Regions from separate parts of the Metabacillus sp. Hm71 genome, predicted to be linked through region 1. Evidence: riboswitches for the same ligand, from Rfam matches in the RefSeq annotation. Region 1 holds a riboswitch; each other region holds the start of a gene.
What was found. Region 1 has a riboswitch for lysine ahead of ACSVDH_RS23000 (amino acid permease). Riboswitches for the same ligand answer to the same signal wherever they lie in the genome.
Positions count from the first base shown of each region.

Region 1 (6,948 bases):
TTGCATTGACAGTTGGTTCTGTATATGGTTTCGGTTATATGGATTTGATATAATGATAGATTAACCATTGTTTTTAATGATAAGATCGCTATCTAAGCATATAGCGATCTTATCTTATTTCTCTTCCTACATGTGCAAGTGCACGTTTTTGATTCCTGATGGCAATCGCATCGCTTTCGCTGCGCTGCCGTTCAGGATCATTTCGGCTGCTTCCCTGCACAAATAGGGGTTTAGCCCTTGTCGAAAAAAACGTATGCTGTGTGATGTACAGTGCTTTTTATGTTTGCAAGGCACTTGTTCCTGCCATGAGTCCTACAACAACATTAATGAGAATTCCCACCCGCTCAATCATTTACCGCAATAGTTTAATCACTGATAAGTCTCCTTCTCACAAACTTGCACCCCTATTATACAATTCTTGCACAAATGAACATTTTTTAAAAATGTAATAGCGATTATAAAATCAATGAATATAATAGTTCGTAATGATACCGTAAGTCAAATTGAGAAAAATAAGACAATCTATCTTTCTTGTTTTACACTAACTCCCTTTTTTAAAAGAATTGTGTTTAAGCTTGTTGATGCTTCGAAAGTGAATAAGGAAACAAAAAGTACCTGCAGGAATAGAAAAAAACGTGAGGAGGCTTCCTGCCCCTAATGTTAAGAAAAAATTAGCTGAATAGTAAGAATTTTATTTACTAAATAACGCTAATAGGTTAAAATCAGATAAACATACTCGGATTTTGATCAGGAGGATACCAAATGAGTATTAGTATTATGATTATGGGATTAGCAGTTGGTATATTAGTAGGTTTAACAGGTGTTGGAGGCGCTGCTTTGTTAACTCCTCTTTTAATAGCTTTAGGGATTAATCCTACGATCGCAGTAGGAACTGACCTTGTTTATAATTCCATTACAAAATTATTTGGATTTGCTCAGCATTGGAGACAGAAAACCATTAATTTTAAAATGGTTAAATATTTAGCTTTTGGCAGTATTCCTAGTGCAGTGCTAGCGATCGGAACTCTTCATTTATTTCCAGCACTTCACCAGCACCAGGAAAAAATCATTACCCATGCTTTAGGATACGTTCTTACTTTAGTTGCTATATCGATATTGCTTCGAGTATTTTTCGATAAGAAAATTCGCCCTAACAAGTGGCAGAGCCTGCCATTAGAAAACAAAAAAGCCTTAACGATTTTCATTGGGGTCATCTTTGGATTCATCGTTGGCTTAACATCGATTGGCTCTGGATCTTTATTTGCAATTGCTATGCTTTATCTATACAAAATGAAGACATCTGAACTAGTTGGTACAGATATTGCACATGCCTTTTTACTTGTAACTGTGGCTGGAATATTAAATGCCGGATTTGGAAGTGTTGACTATTTGCTAACAGCTAACTTGCTAATCGGCTCAATCCCTGGAGTTATAGTAGGAAGCATGCTGGCTGCAAAAGTATCACCTAAACCACTACAAGCGGTCATGGCAACAATTATTCTCGTTAGTGGATTAAAGCTCATTTAAACAAAAGAACCTCTTCATCAAGAAGGGGTTCTTTGTTGTTCTTTACTATTTGACCTTTGTTACTCCAAGGCATTAGCCCGCCGGCAATTCCTAGGGTCGCCATAATGATGGAGAACTCACGTCTTGAGATAAAGGTTATTCCAATCATTATATCGTTATGCAATTTGCCTAGAAGGAGAAGTATTAGGTTTGAACTCGCCCTCCCACTTGGAGATAACCACTGCTGCCAGTGAGTTTCCTACGACATTCACTGCTGTTCTGGCCATATCTAAAATACGGTCAATCCCTGCAATGAAAGCTAAACCTTCAATCGGAATACCAACTGTACCTAAGGTAGCTAACAGCACAACAAATGACACACCTGGAACACCTGCTATACCTTTAGATGTGACCATTAGCACAAGCAGTAAAGAAATCTGTTGTGATAGCGATAAATCAATGCCATACATTTGCGCAATGAAAACAGCTGCTAATGCTTGATATAAAGTCGAACCGTCTAAATTAAACGAATAACCTGTAGGAATGACGAATGAGGAAATGGCTTTCGGACATCCGAATTTCTCCATTTTCTCCATAATTCTTGGCAATACTGCTTCAGAGCTGGCTGTTGAATAAGCTAATAGCAATTCATCCTTTATGATTCGGATAAAGTGAAAAATATTAACTCCTGCTAATTTCGCAACGAAACCTAGTACGACAATGATAAAAAACGCCATCGTTAAATAAACAGTAATCACTAATTTTCCTAGTGGTATAAGAGACTCTAAACCAAATTTTGAAATTGTTACCCCTATTAAAGCAAAAACACCAAAAGGAGCAAACTTCATAATTTGATTTGTCATGTAAAACATGGCGTCAGCTGTGCCTTGGAAAAAGGCAAGGACAGGTTTCCCCCTTTCTCCAATTGCTGTAAGAGCAAAACCGAATAGGACAGAGAAAAAGATAATCGCCAGCATATCGCCTTCAACAAATGATGTAAAGACATTACTTGGTACAATATGGACAAATGTTTCAGCGATGCCATGACTTTCTACATCCTCAGATGTTTCAACATAACTATTAATATCTGTTTTTTCAATGGCTCCCATATCCACACCTGCACCAGGCTGGAAGATGTTCGCAACTGCGAGACCTAATATGATGGCAATCGTCGTAATAATTTCAAAATAAAGTATGGTCTTGCCGCCTAAACGACCAAGCTTTTTTGTATCACCTACACTTGCAACACCAACGATAATACTTGAAATAACAATAGGTACCACAATCATTTTAATCAATCTTAAGAATATATCACCAATCGGTTGTAAGTATGACGCCACTTGTTCATTTCCATAAAAAATGGCTCCTACAATAATTCCGAGGATGAGTCCAATAAGAATTTGCCAAGCTAGCCCAATTCTTTTCAAATTGATTCCTCCTATCTAAATCTAGTTTACATCAATCCCAACTATTTATATTATATTAAATTTTATTTTTTCGCAAAAATAATAGACGCGATATTGGTTAATCTAAAATCGTTGGTTATTCGGCTTCATGACCAACTTGACTGTTAGTTTTTTTACGATTTACAAACGGATAAATAATAATACCTGCTAGAAATAATCCAATTCCCAACGAAAATGTCGTTAAATCTGAGATTCCTGATTTAATAACCCATACCGAATAGATAAGTGCTAAAACTGCAATCAAACCGTCGAACCATCTAGAACCTGCTATACGATCATATGTTTCTCCTTTTATCACAAGCTTTAAGAAGAATAACGCTGAAACAAAATAAGGAATAAGATAGGCCAGTGTTGCAGAAGTTGTCAAAAATGTATATGCCTCACTAATCGTACCTGAAATGACGGAAAGAATAAAAATTTGCGACATAGCATTTGTAACGGTTAAAGCACGAACCGGGCTTCCTTTCTTATTTACCTTGGCAAAAAAGCTTGGAAAAGTTCCTTTTTTTGCCGCTTGATAAGGCACTTCAGCACTTAGAAGGATCCAACCGATTGTCGAGCCAAGCAATGAAACAATCGCAAGGATGGCCATAACGGTTGCACCCATGTCGCCAATCATAACAGAAAGCGCATCTACGAATGGTTTGTCAGAAGCTTTTAATACCTCCTGCGGTAAAACGCCCATGATCAGTAATGTAATTCCTATATAGATCGTTAACGCGATAAACAAGCCAATAATAGTTGCGCGGCTGACATCGCGTTGAGATTTTGCCCGTCCAGATAAGATCACAGCAGACTCAATCCCAACAAATGCCCATAGGGTCGAAATCATCGCTAAATTGATTTGACTGGATAATCCATGTGTTTGTCCATTAGCATCTACAACAGGTGAATATAAATCTCCTAAATTTGAGGATTGAAATGCAAAAAGCGCTGCGACAATAAATAAAACAAAGCCAATAATTTTTGTAGAAGTTGCTACAACATTTACTTTTCCTCCAACATTTAGGTTCGTTACCAAAATGAAATGTGTTCCCCATAGTAACAGGGTACAAACAATAAATGTCACAAGTCTCCCTAATTCAACATCTTGGTTTCCAATTGTAAACAAAATGGATGGGTTGCTCATGATAGGAAAGAAAGTAGATAGATAGCCTGCAAAGCTTGTAATAATCGCAACGTTACTTATCCAATTTGCGATCCAATATCCCCAAACCATACCAAAACCGGCAACATTTCCCTTATTCTTTGATGCAAATAATTCACGTGCATAGCTTTGAGGCCCAGCTGTTAAATCAGGCCTGCGGATTGCTAACTTACCAAAGACAAGGGCAATCATCAAAACACCCAGCCCGGTAATGATCCATGCAAAGGTTACCCCTAAAGGACTTGCTGTCTGTGCAAGTGTGCTTGGAAGCATAAAGATGCCCGAGCCTACCATATTTCCAACTACTAAGGAGGTCAAAACTAAAAGCCCCCATTTTTTGTCTATCATAAGAATTCCTCCGAATTGATAAATTATATAAGAAAAGCGCAAGGCGCTAAGCATTCGGCGACAAGCATAAGGCAAATAGGAATAGAAGGTGTTCTTTACCTTCAATTCCTATTTGACTAGACCCTAGAGCCGATGGCGCCTGGAACTAGACACTAAAACTAGGTTAAAATATTATACTTACCTTTTTATAAAAAAAACGCATAGATTCATACTCTACGCGTTTTTCACAAAAAACCCGCTCCCTATCCCGTTATAGCTCTCCATAGAAACAATCTATGACAGTCCTGCACTTTTTCAGTGCAGTCCCAGCAGGAATAGATGTGTGGTCTATACTTGCTTCGGCAACAATTCCTTTTGTATCTCCTTCAACGATCCCACCAGATCTCAGTAAGAACTACTCTTAATTGTCGCAACCTCTACCTCACCGGGATAGCGATGAGGATTTTATCGATATTTAATTTACTAGATTTCGAGAATAGCAAATCATTTTCCGATGGTCAATCATTTGAAAAAAAGCTCTAATATTCTGTTTCTTCAGAATGATTCTCATTTTAAAAAATGAAAAACCTTCATATCCTTTAAGATAGAAGGTTTTTCGCTATTCCTTTTAGGTTGAACATTTTAATCAAGTAAGGTTAATGGAATAAGTTAACAGAAATGAATCCTATTCCTTTAGGTGATAAGGAACTGTAGTAACTACAACATCTTTCCTATACAAAAGGACAGCCCGAATTAACAAGCTTGACTGATTATGAAGAATATAGTGCCATCTTTTCTTCGGAATAAATTGCGGGATTAACACCGTAACCCGATAATTTGACTCATCTGCTTTATGTTCCACTGTATCAATAAATTTTGATAGCGGCTGGATGATGCTTCTGTAATATGAGTGTAATGTCACTAGCCGAATATCCGGCTGCCATTTTTCCCATTTCTGTTCAAAGGTTTTTTCATCCTTTCGTTCAAACGAAACATAAACAGCAATGATTTGGTCAGCATTTAAAGATTGCGCATAATTTAATGAATTCTCTACAACATGAGTAATTCCTGCGACTGGAACAATAATCACATTTCCCTCAATTGGTTTAACTGGTTCACATGTTGTGATTCTTAATTGGTTTCCTACTGCGTCATAGTGCTTTTTCACCCGATGAAAAATGAACACAAGAATTGGCAGGAAAACCAACACAGACCACACCTGGCCAAATTTAGTGATAAAGAACGTCATCATAACTAAAAAGCTAATGAATGCCCCGACAAAGTTAATTGTCAGCTTTACCACCCAGCCATCAGGCTTTTCACGAATCCATTTAACCAGCATCCCTGTTTGAGATAAGGTAAATGGTATGAATACACCAACTGCATAGAGCGGAATTAATTGCTCAGTATGTCCTCTAAAGGCGATAATCAAAAGAATGGAAGCCACTCCAAGAAATATGATACCATTAGAATACCCTAAGCGATCTCCTCTAATGGTAAACATTCTTGCCAAATATTTATCCTTTGCAAGATTAAAAGCCAATAGAGGGAAAGCAGAATAACCGGTATTTGCCGCTAGAATAAGAATCATAGCTGTTGTTCCTTGAATGAAGAAATACATGAAATTCCTTCCAAATGTTTCTGATGCTATTTGTGAAACAACCGTTTCCTCTGCTTTTGGCGTTATGCCATAATAATAGGCTAAATACACAATACCTGAAAATAATATCGCGAGCAATACCCCCATTGCTGTCAGTGTTTTCGCTGCATTATTCGGAGCTGGGTCCTTAAAATTGGGGATCGCATTCGAAATCGCTTCTACACCAGTTAAAGCAGAACAACCTGACGCAAATGCTCTAAGCAGCAAAAACAAGGTTATACCAGTAACCGGCGAACCAACAGGTGCATGAAGCTCTGGTGAGACATGACCAGTCACAATCTGATATAAGCCTACTCCAATTAAGACAAACAAAGCGAAAACAAATAAGTAAACTGGATAGGCTAAAAAGGAAGCTGATTCAGTAACCCCTCTTAAATTCAAGATAGTTAAAAACACAACAAGTAAACACGCAATGATGACATTGTATGAATGTAAGGCTGGAAAAGCGGAAGTAATCGCATCTGTTCCTGCCGACACACTAACTGCCACAGTCAGAATATAGTCAACCAATAACGAACCGCCTGCAACGAGCCCTGGATTCACTCCAAGATTCTCCCGTGAAACGACATATGCCCCGCCTCCGTGCGGATAGGCAAAAATAATTTGCCGATAGGACAATATGAGCGCCAATAAGAGAAATAATACGCCAATTGCGATTGGGATTGAGTACCAAAAGGCAACGGCACTTATTGTCATTAAAACAAGCAAAATTTGTTCTGGCCCATATGCAACAGATGATAAAGCATCAGAAGATAAAATAGCCAGAGCTTTCTTCTTATTCAGTTTTTGTTCCCCTAATTCTGTTGACTTTAAGGGGCGACCTATTAAGATTCTTTTTACCG
Region 1 covers NZ_CM200278.1:4,661,144-4,668,091, forward strand. Annotated here, with positions in the region: gene ACSVDH_RS22985 (small multi-drug export protein) at 1-53, shown strand, start outside; gene ACSVDH_RS22990 (sulfite exporter TauE/SafE family protein) at 763-1,527, shown strand; gene ACSVDH_RS22995 (cation:dicarboxylate symporter family transporter) at 1,683-2,933, opposite strand; gene ACSVDH_RS23000 (amino acid permease) at 3,049-4,467, opposite strand; lysine riboswitch at 4,713-4,894, opposite strand; gene kimA (potassium transporter KimA) at 5,132-6,948, opposite strand, start outside.

Region 2 (6,948 bases), 1.7 Mb from region 1:
CTGATTAGGGATTGCCGAATCATGTAATGACCTATTAAAAAAGATCAATATTTTTTGTCGAACAAAAAATATTGATCTTTTTTTGCTAGTACTTAATAATAATGATTAAGAACTTAGTCCTTAAAGAAGGTTAGGAGAATCTATCTATGCGTACATATGAAAGTCTTGATGAAGAATGGGTAGAATTAATTTTACAAGCATTAGAAATTGGCATAACTGCTGATCAAATTCAAAATTTCTTTCACAATCCTCAGAGACTTACATAAGTCTTTTTTTCTCATCAAATAAACAGGTCCAATATTTGTGATTATTTAGCTAATCCTGATCTTAATCCAGACACTCCAAATTCTAAATACCCCTTTAAACAAGTCAGCATAAATACCCAGCCTTCTTTATTATCTAGCATCTTTTGCAGTAACTCTGGGTCATTTTCATTAAACCCTTCTTCTGTAATTTCAATTATGGTTCTTGAATGATCGATCTCATTCAGTAATATTGTAACAACATGTTCCTCCTCAGCCTGTCCCCACTTGAACACGATTTGTTTATTTTCCTCAACCGCAACAATGTCTATTTGTGCTTCTGCTTGATAAATATCATAGACCAAAGTAATGGTTTTACCTGGCTCCCATCTTTCAGAGCTTGCTGAGAACCAAAAGTTACCAATTTTTGAAGGGTCGACGAAGGCTTCAAATACTTCATTAGCAGGTTTGTTAATAGTAAAGGTTGTGATATTGTTCATATGTTCATCCGCTCTCTTTCTATGTAATAAAAACATCAAAGTGGTTACCCTAATTTGAATGGTTTATACCTTTATGTCAAAAATATAATCTCTTAAAATTTCTCGATGCTCTCTTCTTTCCGCTTGGAAATTTCTTTACGTACGATTGGCGCAACTTTTTTTCCTAATAGCTCGATTGCTCTCATCACTTCATTATGCGGCATCGAGCCAACGGGTACATGCAGCATAATGCGTGTGATCCCTACGTTTTTGCGAAGGTGAATGATTTTAGCGGCAACGGCAACCGTCTTTGGGTCGCCTACATACAACGCTCCATCAAAGCTACGAGCGGCCTCAAAGCTTGAGCGGTCATATTGCCCCCACCCGCGCTCTTTTCCTAATATGTTCATGACCTGCTGGGTCGACGGGAAAAACTTGTCGGCAGCTGTTTCAGTGTCCTCGGCCATGAAGCCATGTGAATGAGATGCTACTGGGAGCTTTGATGGCTCATGCCCAGCGTGTTTAGCGGCCTTTTTATAAAGCTGGACGAGCGGCGCAAACTGTGCCGGTCAGATAATGGCAAGAACTAACGGCAATCCTAAGAGACCTGTACGGATAATTGATTCCGTATTACCGCCGCTGCCGATCCATACGGGAAGAGGATGTTGAACAGGCCGCGGGTACACGCCTAAATTTTAAATGGCCGGGCGATGCCCGCCTTTCCAGGTCACTTTTTCAGATTCACGAATTTTTAATAATAACTCGAGCAAGTACCTATTCCTATCTCCACTAATAGCCCCCTTTATATGTATTTGTTTTATTCATTGCTTAATAGACTTTATCACCATCTTACCTGATTCATCCTGACAAAACAAAGGTTTAACTCCTTGGAAATATGCACACTACGGAGCCCTTATGATCTCTTCCTTTCGTTTAACTCTTTACTATTCTTTTACAATTATTATGGACTTCTTAACAGAAAATCCTTGTAAGAGAAGGAAGTTCATGATATATTACCAATAATTAAATTTTTCTTATTTCAATACTTTTTGAAGTGAGGATAGAGGTGCAAAGTTCATGAGTACACATTCTGAGGAGAATGAGATCCTGTGATGATTGTGGAAAGGGGAATTTGCCGAAGCAGAAAGAATCTCATGTTCTTGAAGCTGGTTCTGTTATTGAATAAATACAGAACTGTCATATAGGTCACTATATGGAGGGCTATCTTACGCACGGAAACGATATTTCTTGATATTGTCTCTACTGCAGCAGCGATTCCCCTCGTTGCTGCTTTTTTGCGTTTCTTTTTGAATGGCTCTAAACACCTATCCTTATAAAAATACGATAAAGGGTGTGAAGCTATGAATTTCGGGCAAGTACTAACAGCAATGGTTACCCCGTTTGATCAAAATGGCGAGGTAGATTTTAACGCAACAGAACAATTAGTTAATTATTTAATTGAAAATGGAACTGATGGACTTGTGATAACAGGTACAACTGGTGAGTCACCTACGTTAACAACCGAGGAAAAAGTCGAGTTTTTCAAGTTTGTTGTAAAGGTCGTAAATAAAAAAGTGCCGGTAATCGCAGGAACTGGATCTAATAATACGAAGGCATCGATCAGCTTAACGAGACTTGCGGAGGAAGCAGGAGTCGATGGGATTATGCTTGTGACTCCTTATTATAACAAGCCATCACAGGAAGGATTGTACCAACATTTCAAAGCAATTGCTGAAGCAACATCCTTGCCGGTCATGCTTTATAATATTCCTGGACGAAGTGTAGTGAATCTGTCTGTTGATACCATTGTTCTTCTTTCTAACATTGATAATATTGTCTCAATAAAGGAAGCGAGCGGTGATTTAGATGCGATGGCAGAGATCATTAGCAAAACTCCTGAAAATTTTACGCTGTATAGTGGAGATGACGGCTTAACGCTTCCTGTTTTATCCATCGGCGGAACTGGTATTGTCTCGGTTGCTTCCCACATCATCGGCAATGAGATGCAGGAAATGATCAATCATTTTAAAAATGGTGATGTTCAGCAAGCGGCATCCTTGCATCGCAAGCTGCTCCCGGTTATGAACGCATTATTTGCAGCGCCAAACCCAACGCCGGTCAAAGAGGCATTAAATATGATTGGTGTCAATGTTGGCGGGGTTCGCTTACCCATGATTCCTTTGAACAATGGTGAAAAAGCAGTGCTGATAGAGACATTAGAAGCTAGTAAATTGGTGACGATTGTAAAGTAGGATGTAGAGGGTGAAATAATTCACCCTCTATTAGTTAATTTGTTGAATTCTCCCCTCGATTTGTGCAACAAACGGATGTTTCATTGATTTGATATAATCAACAAGTGCATCTACATCAACTGCTCCAGTTTTTCGATTTTTCCCTTTACGGAAGCCTGTAAAGTTGTCCCCTCCTCCAGCTAAGAAAGCATTGGCAACAACTGTGTAGCTTTTGTTGGGATCCATATCTGATCTATCAGGCAGCTGCATGGAAATGATTTTAGCTCCTGCAGGCTGGTTCGCATCCCAAGTATACGTGAACCCAGAGATTTGGAGCATTTTCGTCCTGCTTGCTTGCCATTGTTGATTCAATATCTTTTGAATTTGTTGCCCTGTTAAACTCATTTTAATTAAATTGTTTTTAAAGGGTTGGACAACATATAATTGCCCCCATGTCACTTCTCCAGCATCCAAGTCTGCCCTGATTCCTCCTGGGTTCATTAATGCAATATCCGCCTTCATTGCCTCGCGCTGGGCATCTGCAATGAAATTGCCCAATGCAGATTCGCCGTTTTCATTTTGCGCAGCTGTGATCGAAGTTTCAGCTGTCCCGATGACACGACTTACAATCGGTTCTATTTTCTCTTCATATTTCTCAATCATCTGCTTTGTCTCAGGGTGTGGCGAGATCCCTTCTTGGTAAACCGTAACAATTTCAGATCGCTTCCCAACAATGTCACCTGTTTGCGGATCTATTTCAATATCAACATCAGAAAAAGCTGTACCATATGAATAAGATTGAACCAATAGTTTTCCATCAACAAAAGCATTTAAATAGGCATGATTATGACCGCCAAAAATAATATCGACTTCATCATCAACCGTTTTTGCTATATTAACGATTTCTCCTGTTGCTTGCTCGCCATTATCCTTTGATGTTCCAGGGTTATGTGCAAGGACGATAATTGCTTTAACACCTTGTTCTTTTAACTCTGCAGCAGCCTTGTTTATGGATTCTGCTTCATCAAGAAATGTAATTCCTTCCACACCGCTTGGTACAACTAAGCTTGGCGTGTCTGTTGTTACAACTCCGATAAATCCAAGCTTCATCCCATTGTTTTTTAAAATTTTATATGGAGGGAGAATGGTTTTACCTGTTTTTTTATCAATCACATTTGCCGCTACCCACGGAAATTGAGAACCAGCAAAATCCCCTGTTGCTTCATGTTTTCTTCCATTAATCAGCCGCAGCAGCTCTGTTATTCCTTTATCAAATTCATGATTTCCAACTGTTCCAATTGTAATGTTTATTGTATTTAAAAATTCAATTGTTGGCTCATCCTGCAGTAATAAGGAAATCGGCGGACTGGCTCCAATCATATCACCAACATGTACGAATAATGTGTTTTTATTTTCGTGAGCACGCTGCAATAAATAGGCTGCAAGATAATCCGCACGTCCTGCAGGCTTGCCATTGACTTGTCTGGTGACATTTAATTGACCGTGCAAATCATTAATCCCAAGTAGCTGGATTTGCTTGTATTGCGGGTTTTCTTTCTCTTTATTGCGATTGAGTGGCAGCTCGGGACGTCGTTCGATATGGCCATGATAATTTTTTGAAAGGCCCTGTTCATTGTCGTTATAAGTTTTTGAGGCTTGATATTGTTGATTGACTTGTTGGGAGGATTGGCTAGTTTTTAAATCAATATTTGCTAGGTTTTTATTTTTTTGTTGATTGTCTATTGTACGGTTAAAAGCATTGAAGCCAAATAAAGTAAAAAATGAGAGGGTTAGTAATATAGTGTATAGATATTTTTTCATCGGGTCCTCCGTGTATGATTGAAGCTCGTACAATATTTAATTTCTATTGTTATTTTTTGAATTTTGGTTGATTTCATACTTGAATTTTCAGGTCGGTTAATAGCTTATCAAGGTGATAAGCGAGTAGACACTTAGTAGCAGTGTCCTATTTCCATTCATTTTTTTACCATACGTTTTATGATTAGTATTTTTATCCGAACGGAAAATAAAAAGGAAATCCATTGCTATGATATGGATTTCCATTATGGGTCACATGTAATATTTATCACAAGTTACCAGCTTATCGATTTTGCTGCTTCTGATCAGTTTGTTTCTTTTGAGCATGTTGCTTCGTATTCATCGTTTCGTCAAGAGCTTGATCCACATTACCTGTAAAGTTGATTTGCTGCTCTGGAATTCCTTGTTTTTTCATTCGAATAATCCCTCCCTTCCTTCCATTAGTATCCTCGTGCTAGTGAGGATACATGTATTGCACTTTTTAAGAGTAGTATTGAGCTAAAATGGGGAATCATGTATCGATTCCCCTTTCATTTTAGAAAGTCATAACATGCTCTGCAAATTTCGCTTTCTATCCATATACGTCACTAGTTCTTTATCTATTCGGTCATATTCTTCAGTACCCGCCGACAGATAACCGATTTTTCCTAGTAGCTCTGTGATTTTTGTTTCAATGAGTGCCAATTCTTCGTGTACATTTTGTTCTTTTCGTGTATACTTGTTCTTTTTTCGTTCTTTATACTCCTTTAATCCCATTTCAATTTGTTGAATTTTATAATTGTCAATTATTAATAATTTCGTACACAGTTTTTCAATCAAGTACCTGTCATGTGAAACGATCAAAAGTGTGCCAGTATACGTACTGAGGGTTCTTTCCAGCTCTTCCCTGCTTGGCAAATCTAAATGGTTTGTGGGTTCATCTAAAATTAGCAGGTCATATTCCATCAGAATCATATAGATAAGCTTGATTCGTGTCCGTTCACCAAGACTCAATTGAGAAATCGTTTTTTCAAGGATTTCTTGCTGAATGCCCATATTGGCAAAAAGCGTTCTGGCTTTCGTTTCCTGTTGTCGACCTTTAAGATCAAGATATTGTAATGGTGTTTTTTCACCAGGTAGGTCACTTACATCCTGCGAAAGATAAGCCACTTTCGTCGATTCGCTTATCCAAAGCGTGCCTTTCGTAAGGGTTTCTTCCTCAAGCAGGATTTTGATAAACGTCGTTTTCCCTGCTCCATTAGATCCTAGCAAGCCGATCCTTTCGCCATGCTTTACATAAAAGTGGCTTTTATCAAACAGCACTCGATCACCAAACTGTTTTTTGATTCCTTTTGCTTCAAGAATCCTTTTTCCGTGTTTAGGAGCTGATTCAAATTGAAAAGAGACGGATTTCTCTTCTTTTGGCTTTGTCACCTCATGTTTTGACAACTCTAGATTTAAGCGCTTCAGCTTTGATTTTATTTGATTATCTTTTTTCTTTGCCTTCGCTCGTTCGAATTCCCGTAATCCCATCTGACGATTTTCAGCATTTGACCTCCCTTTTCCCGCTTGACGATGGGCTTTTGCTGACCAGTCTTTTAAGGTGGTCATCTGCTTTTCAATCATCTCAACTTTACGTTGTTGTTTTTCATAATCACGTTTTTCCTGTTCATACCTTCTTTGCTTTTCGTTTCGATAGGACGTATAATTTCCGTCATATACCGTTAACTTACCTGCTTCTAGTTCATATATTTTTGATACTGTTTCGTCTAAAAAGTAACGATCATGTGAAATAATGATGGCAGCACCTGAATAGTCTCTTACTTCTTCAATCAGCCAGTTTACCCCTTGCATATCCAAGTGATTTGTCGGTTCATCTAAGATTAAAAACTCTGGGGAATTTGCCCAAATTTTTGCTAAGGACAATTTAAGCTTTTCTCCCCCGCTTAAGTGGTGCAGATCTTCTTTGTCCCATCGATCTTTCGGCAAACCAAGCTGCTTGCTTGTTTCCATCAGTTTCTCTCCATTATTGAATAGTTCAGAATCAATCGACAATGAATAATCTGTTGATTGAGGCAAATAGCCAATTTTCAAATCGGTTGGCCACATTGTGACTGAACCTTTGTCAGGCTCAATCATGTGCATAAGAATTTTTACAAATGTTGATTTCCCCGCACCATTCCAGCCGACGAGACCAAT
Region 2 covers NZ_CM200278.1:2,977,258-2,984,205, forward strand. Annotated here, with positions in the region: gene ACSVDH_RS14445 (anti-repressor SinI family protein) at 147-266, shown strand; gene ACSVDH_RS14450 (SRPBCC family protein) at 308-742, opposite strand; partial or broken gene ACSVDH_RS14455 (LLM class flavin-dependent oxidoreductase) at 835-1,488, opposite strand; lysine riboswitch at 1,775-1,953, shown strand; gene dapA (4-hydroxy-tetrahydrodipicolinate synthase) at 2,083-2,973, shown strand; gene ACSVDH_RS14465 (bifunctional metallophosphatase/5'-nucleotidase) at 3,004-4,773, opposite strand; gene ACSVDH_RS14470 (hypothetical protein) at 5,054-5,185, opposite strand; gene abc-f (ribosomal protection-like ABC-F family protein) at 5,314-6,948, opposite strand, start outside.
Region 2: another riboswitch for lysine. It lies ahead of dapA (4-hydroxy-tetrahydrodipicolinate synthase); the one in region 1 lies ahead of ACSVDH_RS23000 (amino acid permease).

Region 3 (6,948 bases), 460 kb from region 1:
ATTCCCCCCTGTGCACACACAGAGTGAGAACGTTTAACTGGTACTAATGAAAATAAATCTACTTGAACTCCGGCTTCAGCGGCCTTAATAGTAGCCATTAAACCGGCTAATCCGCCTCCGACAACGATTATTTTACTTTTGCTCATTAAGCCCACTCCTTTTAATAGCTATTGCTAAAAATTACACGAATGCAAATATTGCTCGAACTCCCACGATTGATAGCGCTAAAAAGATCGCCAGCGTAACATAAGTGGAAATAACTTGTGAGCGAGGAGTAACAGTAATTCCCCAGCTAACAGCAAATGACCATAATCCGTTAGCAAAGTGGAATATGGTTGAAATAACTCCAATTAAGTAGAATGCTAGCATAAAAGGACTGCTTAAAATGGAAGCCATCATATCATAGTTTACTTCCGCTCCAAAAGCAGCAGCTATTCTTGTTTCCCAAACATGCCATGCAACAAAAATAAAGGTAATAATACCTGTTACACGCTGAAGCATGAATAGCCAGTTGCGCAGAAAACCATAATTGCTTACATTGTTTTTAGCTGTAAAAGCGATGTAAACTCCGTAAATTGCATGGTATAAAAGCGGAAGGAAAATAACAAAAATTTCCAACAGATACCTAAAAGGAAGCATCTCCATAAAATGAGCTGCCTCGTTAAATGCCTCTGCACCTCTTGTTGCAAAGTGATTGACAACAAGGTGCTGAACTAAAAAGAGGCCTACAGGAATTACTCCTAGCAATGAGTGCAGTCTGCGATTCACAAACTCTCTGTTTCCAGCCATTAAACTTACCCCCTAGTTTCAATAATGCTCCTACAAATTTTTAAACCTACGCCTTCAAGTTCACCCATTAATCTTTTCCTGATAAAGTTAAACTTTAATCAATTTAAATACGAATGACCATATGAAAAAAATAATGAGCGTAAACAGGCAGACAATATATGTACCCTCTGCCAGCTATTCAGATTAAATGTGACAAATACATTTTACTCCCATAAAGTAAGAGCGTCAAGAAAACGTGTTCATAAATTCTAATTTTTCGACAAATCTTATCGTATTTAATTTTATTTTATCAATATAGTGGTCCTCCAACAACATTCTCTATGTAAATACAAGAAATTATAAAGTTTGGGCTCCCGGTAAGGAGATAACGAAAATTGATTTATCCCTCCCCTTCTAAACTTAATCTATCAAAAATAGATTTTGCCGCTTTTTTATTTGAAACAAACCTATTTTACTTAATATTACATGTTTTTCAGTACAGAACTTGTTATATAATAAGCTTAGAAAGAGGGGAATACCGTGAATAAACAATTAGAACTCGTAAAAATGGAAGAATTAAAAGAAATTCAGGTACCAGCATTTAGTTTGGAATTGTTAAGAGACGTGCTGCTTCCAGATATTCTTGGACAAGATCATCAGCAAATGCTCTATTGGGCTGGAAAAGGAATTGCTCGTAAATATCCCGTACAATCAATCGAAGAGCTCGCAGACTTTTTTGAAGCGGCAGGTTGGGGAAATCTCACTTTACTACATAATAAAAAAAATGAAGTTGAATTTGAGTTAAGTGGAGAGCTCGTTTCAATTAGACTAAATAAAACAGATGATTGTACGTTTCAGCTGGAAGCTGGTTTTATAGCCGAACAGTTGCAATTGATGAACAAATACATCACTGAGACCTATGAACAAATCAAAAAACGTGCGGGCAAAGTTATGTTTATCGCACAATGGGACCAAAAAGATTTGCTTGATGAGGTCACCATCGGAAAACGCAGCAAACGTAAACTTTAAATGCAGTATGATGCTGTCTCAAAATGAGTCATGCCATTTTGAGACAGCCCTAATTTGGTTATACCCTTGCTGTTACTTTTGAAAGGTCAAAGGCGCTGTGAAGAATATCTACCGCTGTTACCATATGCTCACCGGAAATGACTGTAGATACTTTAATCTCAGATGTGCTAACCATTTTCACTTCAATTTCTTGTTCAGCTAGGACAGCGAACATTTCAGCAGCAACTCCAGGATTTGAAACCATTCCTGAACCGACAATGGATACTTTAGCAAGACCTGATTCAGATTCAATTCGTTCATATTTTAACTCAGACTTATGTTGCTCAAGAATAGAAATCGTATCCTCAAGATCGCCTGTTTTAATCGAAAATGAAATCGTTGTTTTATTGTCACTTGTCGTATTCTGAATGATAATATCTACATTCAAACCATGCTTCGCTAATGTTGAAAAAATCGTAGATAGTGTTGTTAATTCATTTGGCAGTCCTAAAACTGACACTCTTGTTACTTGATCCTCAAACGCAATCCCTCTTACAATTAGGTTTTCCTCCATTTTTGCTTCCTCCTCTATGATCGTTCCTCGTTCATTTTCCATGCTTGAACGAACCTCTAATGGAATATTGTAATTTTTCGCAAACTCAACCGCACGCGGATGTAAAACTCCCGCACCTAAATTTGCCAACTCTAGCATTTCATCATATGAGATTGCGTCAAGCTTTCTGGCACCTTTTACATATCGTGGATCTGTTGTATATACACCTGTTACATCCGTGTATATATCGCATTGATCCGCTTTTAAAGCAGCTGCTAGTGCTACTGCTGTTGTATCAGAACCGCCTCTGCCTAAAGTGGTAATTTGCAAAGTATTTGATGCGCCTTGGAAGCCGGCCACTACTACAATTTTCCCTGCAGTCAATTCCTTTTTTATGACATCTGGATTGATATTGGTTATTCTTGCATTTCCATGGCGTTCTTCTGTTTCAATTCCTGCCTGCCATCCTGTAAAAGAAATCGCCTCATATCCTTCTTCCAATAATGCCATTGCTAATAAAGAAATGGTCACTTGTTCACCTGTAGTGAGTAGCATATCCATTTCCCGCTTACTAGGTTTTGCCGAAATTTGGTTTGCCAGATCGACAAGCTGATCTGTAGATTTCCCCATCGCTGAGACGACAACCACTACATCGTTTCCTTTTTCTTTTTCTTGAATGACACGGTTAGCTACATTGAGAATTCTTTCAACAGAGCCAACAGAAGTACCACCAAATTTTTGAACAATAATACCCAAAATTACCTCACCCTTCTGTTTTTTTTCAATGATCGGATTATGTCTGCTAGAAGGTTAGAGCCATAAAATGATTTTTTACAAACAAAAAAGCAATGAGACAAAAACATCCCATTGCTAACTAAACGAAAAAAATTCGTCTTTATACAATGAGATAGCTCTCCAAGAAATCCCTTTCTTGACAATTTTACATCTATTAAATGTAAAACCAGCAAGTAAAGCAAATGGTGCCTTACTCACTTCGGCGAACATCCCCTTTTACCAGCTGTCATTGGAGACCATTCCTCCTCAACCTGGTTACTCTTGAAGTTCGCACCTCTACCATCATTTAACAAACTAACGATCATAGTATGAAATTACTTATTACATTACCAAACTTTTTTTAAAAACGCAAGCATCATTCATTCCCTACTCTTTTAAGGCTTCAATGATTTGCATAGCAATGCTTTCAGGCATACCGGCTTCCCTAAACTCTTCAACGCCAGCTTCCTTCATTTTTTTTAAGGAACCAAAATGCTTTAGCAGTGCTTTCTTTCTTTTTTCCCCTACACCAGGTATATCATCTAAAACGGAATGGAAGGCATTTTTCCCACGTATCTGACGATGAAAGGTGATCGCAAAGCGATGGACTTCATCTTGAATTCTTTGCAGTAGATAAAATTCCTGACTATTTCTTTCAAGTTGAATCATTTCAGGCGGGGAGCCGATGATCAGCTCTGATGTGCGATGCTTATCATCTTTCACTAAACCTGCAATGGGAATATCAATCCCCAGCTCGTTTTCTAATACATCTTGAGCCGCAGCTAAGTGTCCTTTCCCCCCATCAATAATCACTAAATCTGGTAAAGGAAGCTCTTCTTTTAGAACACGGCTATAACGCCGTCTTACAACCTCTCTCATCGATTCATAGTCATCAGGGCCTTTAACACCTTTAATTTTATATTTACGATAATGCTTTTTGGATGGCTTACCATCTTCAAATACAACCATTGCTGAAACAGGGTCTGCTCCTTGTATATTTGAGTTATCAAAGGCTTCTATACGGTGGGGGGTATGAATACCCAGCTTATCCCCAAGATTTTCGACAGCTTTAATCGTTCTCTCCTCATCTCTTTCGATTAGCTGAAACTTTTCTTTTAATGCTATTTTTGCATTCTTATGTGCCAATAAAATTAAATCTTTCTTTTGGCCGCGCTTCGGTTGGAGTGTTTTTACATCCAATAGCTGTTCAACAACATCCACTTCAATACTATCTGGCAGTAAAATTTCCTTTGGCACAAAATGATTGGCCTTTGAATAAAATTGTCCTAAAAAGGTTAAAAACTCCTGTTCTGGGCTGTCATAAATCGGAAACATGGAAACATCACGTTCAATTAGTTTACCTTGACGAATAAAAAAGACTTGCACACACATCCAGCCTTTATCATAAGCATAGCCGAATACATCGCGGTCCACATGGTCATTTAACGTCATTTTTTGCTTTTCCATTGTTGCTTCTATATGCAGGATTTGGTCCCGATATTCTTTTGCTCGCTCAAATTCTAATTCCTCAGAAGCCTTCACCATTTTTTCAGTTAAATCTTCTTTTATTTTTTTATATCCGCCATTTAAAAACTTAGTAATTTCCTCAACCATTTGCCGGTTTGTTTCTTCTGATACATCATTTACACAGGGTGCAAGACATTGTCCCATATGATAATAAAGGCAAACACGATCAGGCAGTGTTGAGCATTTTCTTAACGGGTACAGTCGATCCAGCAATTTTATCGTCTCACGGGCAGATTGTACATTGGGATATGGTCCGAAATACTTCCCTTTATTTCTTTTTACTTTTCTAGTGACAAGTAAACGCGGATGACGTTCATTTGTAATTTGAATAAACGGATATGTTTTATCATCCTTCAACATTACATTATATTTTGGATCATATTTTTTAATGAGATTTAACTCCAGTATCAGGGCTTCTAAGTTAGAGGAAGTGACAATATATTCAAAATCAACAATTTCATTGACTAAACGCAGTGTTTTTCCATCATGGGAACCTGTAAAATAAGAACGAACCCGGTTCTTAAGCACTTTTGCCTTACCGACATAAATAACGGTTCCTTGGCGATCCTTCATGATATAGCAGCCTGGCTGATCAGGAAGAAGTGCAAGCTTTTCCTTTATTTGTTCCTTCACTAGCAAACACTCTCCTAACTATTTTGTTTAAGACTTTTACTTCTCTTAAATAGGCAGTAATCCCCCAGTATAATGATAATTTACCATGGCGGATTACTGCCTATTTGTTGTTACAACTATTTTATCATGTCTCCTCTCATTCGTCCTATGTTAAATAGTCGAATTACGAGTAATGATTTCCTAAGGAATAAAAAAAAGGACTGACAAAAGTCAATCCTCATTTTTATACATGCTTGTTTAAAACTTCAGCTAATGCTTCTTTTGGTTGGTAGCCAACGGCTTTGTCAACTACTTCTCCGTTTTTTAAGACAAGTAAAGTCGGGATGCTCATTACGCCGAATTTACCTGCAGTTTCTTGGTTTTCGTCGACATCAACTTTTACGATTTTCACTTTATCTCCCATATCTGAATCAAGTTCTTCAAGAACCGGAGCAATCATCTTACAAGGTCCGCACCATGGTGCCCAGAAGTCTACTAATACGACCCCTTCGTTTGTTTCACTTGAAAATGTTTGATCTGTTACATTTGTTATTGCCATTGTAATTCCTCCTAATTTGTAGGGTAAAATATGTTTAAAGTATAGCACTCACAATCGAAGTAAGCTAACAATTTGCTTCTCTATTACTTTTCCCAATGTTTCGCTATCGAAACATTGTTTTTATCATACGAAAAGCACGCATTTGCGTGCCTCCCATATTAAGTATGAATTTTAAGTTTTTTAAACTCCTCTGTTAAGAGCGGAACGACTTCAAATAAATCACCGACGATTCCATAATCTGCAACTTTAAAAATATTTGCTTCCGGATCCTTGTTAATCGCTACAATGACTTTGGAATTTGACATACCAGCTAAATGCTGAATCGCTCCTGAGATACCGCAAGCAATATATAAGTCTGGTGTTACGACCTTACCTGTTTGCCCGATTTGCAATGAATAATCACAGTAATCAGCATCACATGCTCCGCGCGAAGCTCCGACAGCACCACCTAACACCTCGGCCAATTCCTTTAATGGCTTAAAGCCATCCTCACTTTTGACCCCGCGTCCGCCAGCAATTACTACCTTTGCTTCTGATAAATCGACCCCTTCAGAAGCTTTTCGTACAACCTCTTTTACAATGGTTCGTAAATCTTTAATATCTACTGATAGGGAGCTGGATGTTCCGTTTCTCGTTTCATCTTTTGGAAGTGGAGCAATATTATTTGGACGAATTGTAGCAAATATGATGCCATCTGTGACAATTTTCTTTTCAAATGCTTTTCCTGAATAAATAGGTCGTGTAAATACGACATTTCCTCCTGCCACTTCGATAGCTGTTGCATCAGAAACCAAACCTGTGTTTAATTTTGCTGCAATTTTTGGTGATAAATCCTTCCCTAACGCAGTATGGCCGAATACAATGCCTTCTGGATGTTCATTTTGAATGACAGCTAAAAGAGCTTGGGCATATCCATCAGGTGTATACGTTCGAAGTTTATCATTTTCAACCGTTACTACCCGGTCTGCACCATATTGAATGAGTTCTGTTGATAAAGATGCAACATTTTCCCCCATTAATACGGCAACCACTTCTCCCCCTTCAGAAATGGTTTTCCCTGCTGCAATCGCCTCAAAAGATACATTACGCAATGCTTGATCGCGAACTTCACTTAATACAAGAACTTTTCTACCCATTTATTTTTCCC
Region 3 covers NZ_CM200278.1:4,202,895-4,209,842, forward strand. Annotated here, with positions in the region: gene sdhA (succinate dehydrogenase flavoprotein subunit) at 1-146, opposite strand, end outside; gene ACSVDH_RS20850 (succinate dehydrogenase cytochrome b558 subunit) at 181-789, opposite strand; gene ACSVDH_RS20855 (YslB family protein) at 1,336-1,797, shown strand; gene ACSVDH_RS20860 (aspartate kinase) at 1,856-3,085, opposite strand; lysine riboswitch at 3,230-3,411, opposite strand; gene uvrC (excinuclease ABC subunit UvrC) at 3,491-5,263, opposite strand; gene trxA (thioredoxin) at 5,487-5,801, opposite strand; gene ACSVDH_RS20875 (electron transfer flavoprotein subunit alpha/FixB family protein) at 5,960-6,937, opposite strand.
Region 3: another riboswitch for lysine. It lies ahead of ACSVDH_RS20860 (aspartate kinase); the one in region 1 lies ahead of ACSVDH_RS23000 (amino acid permease).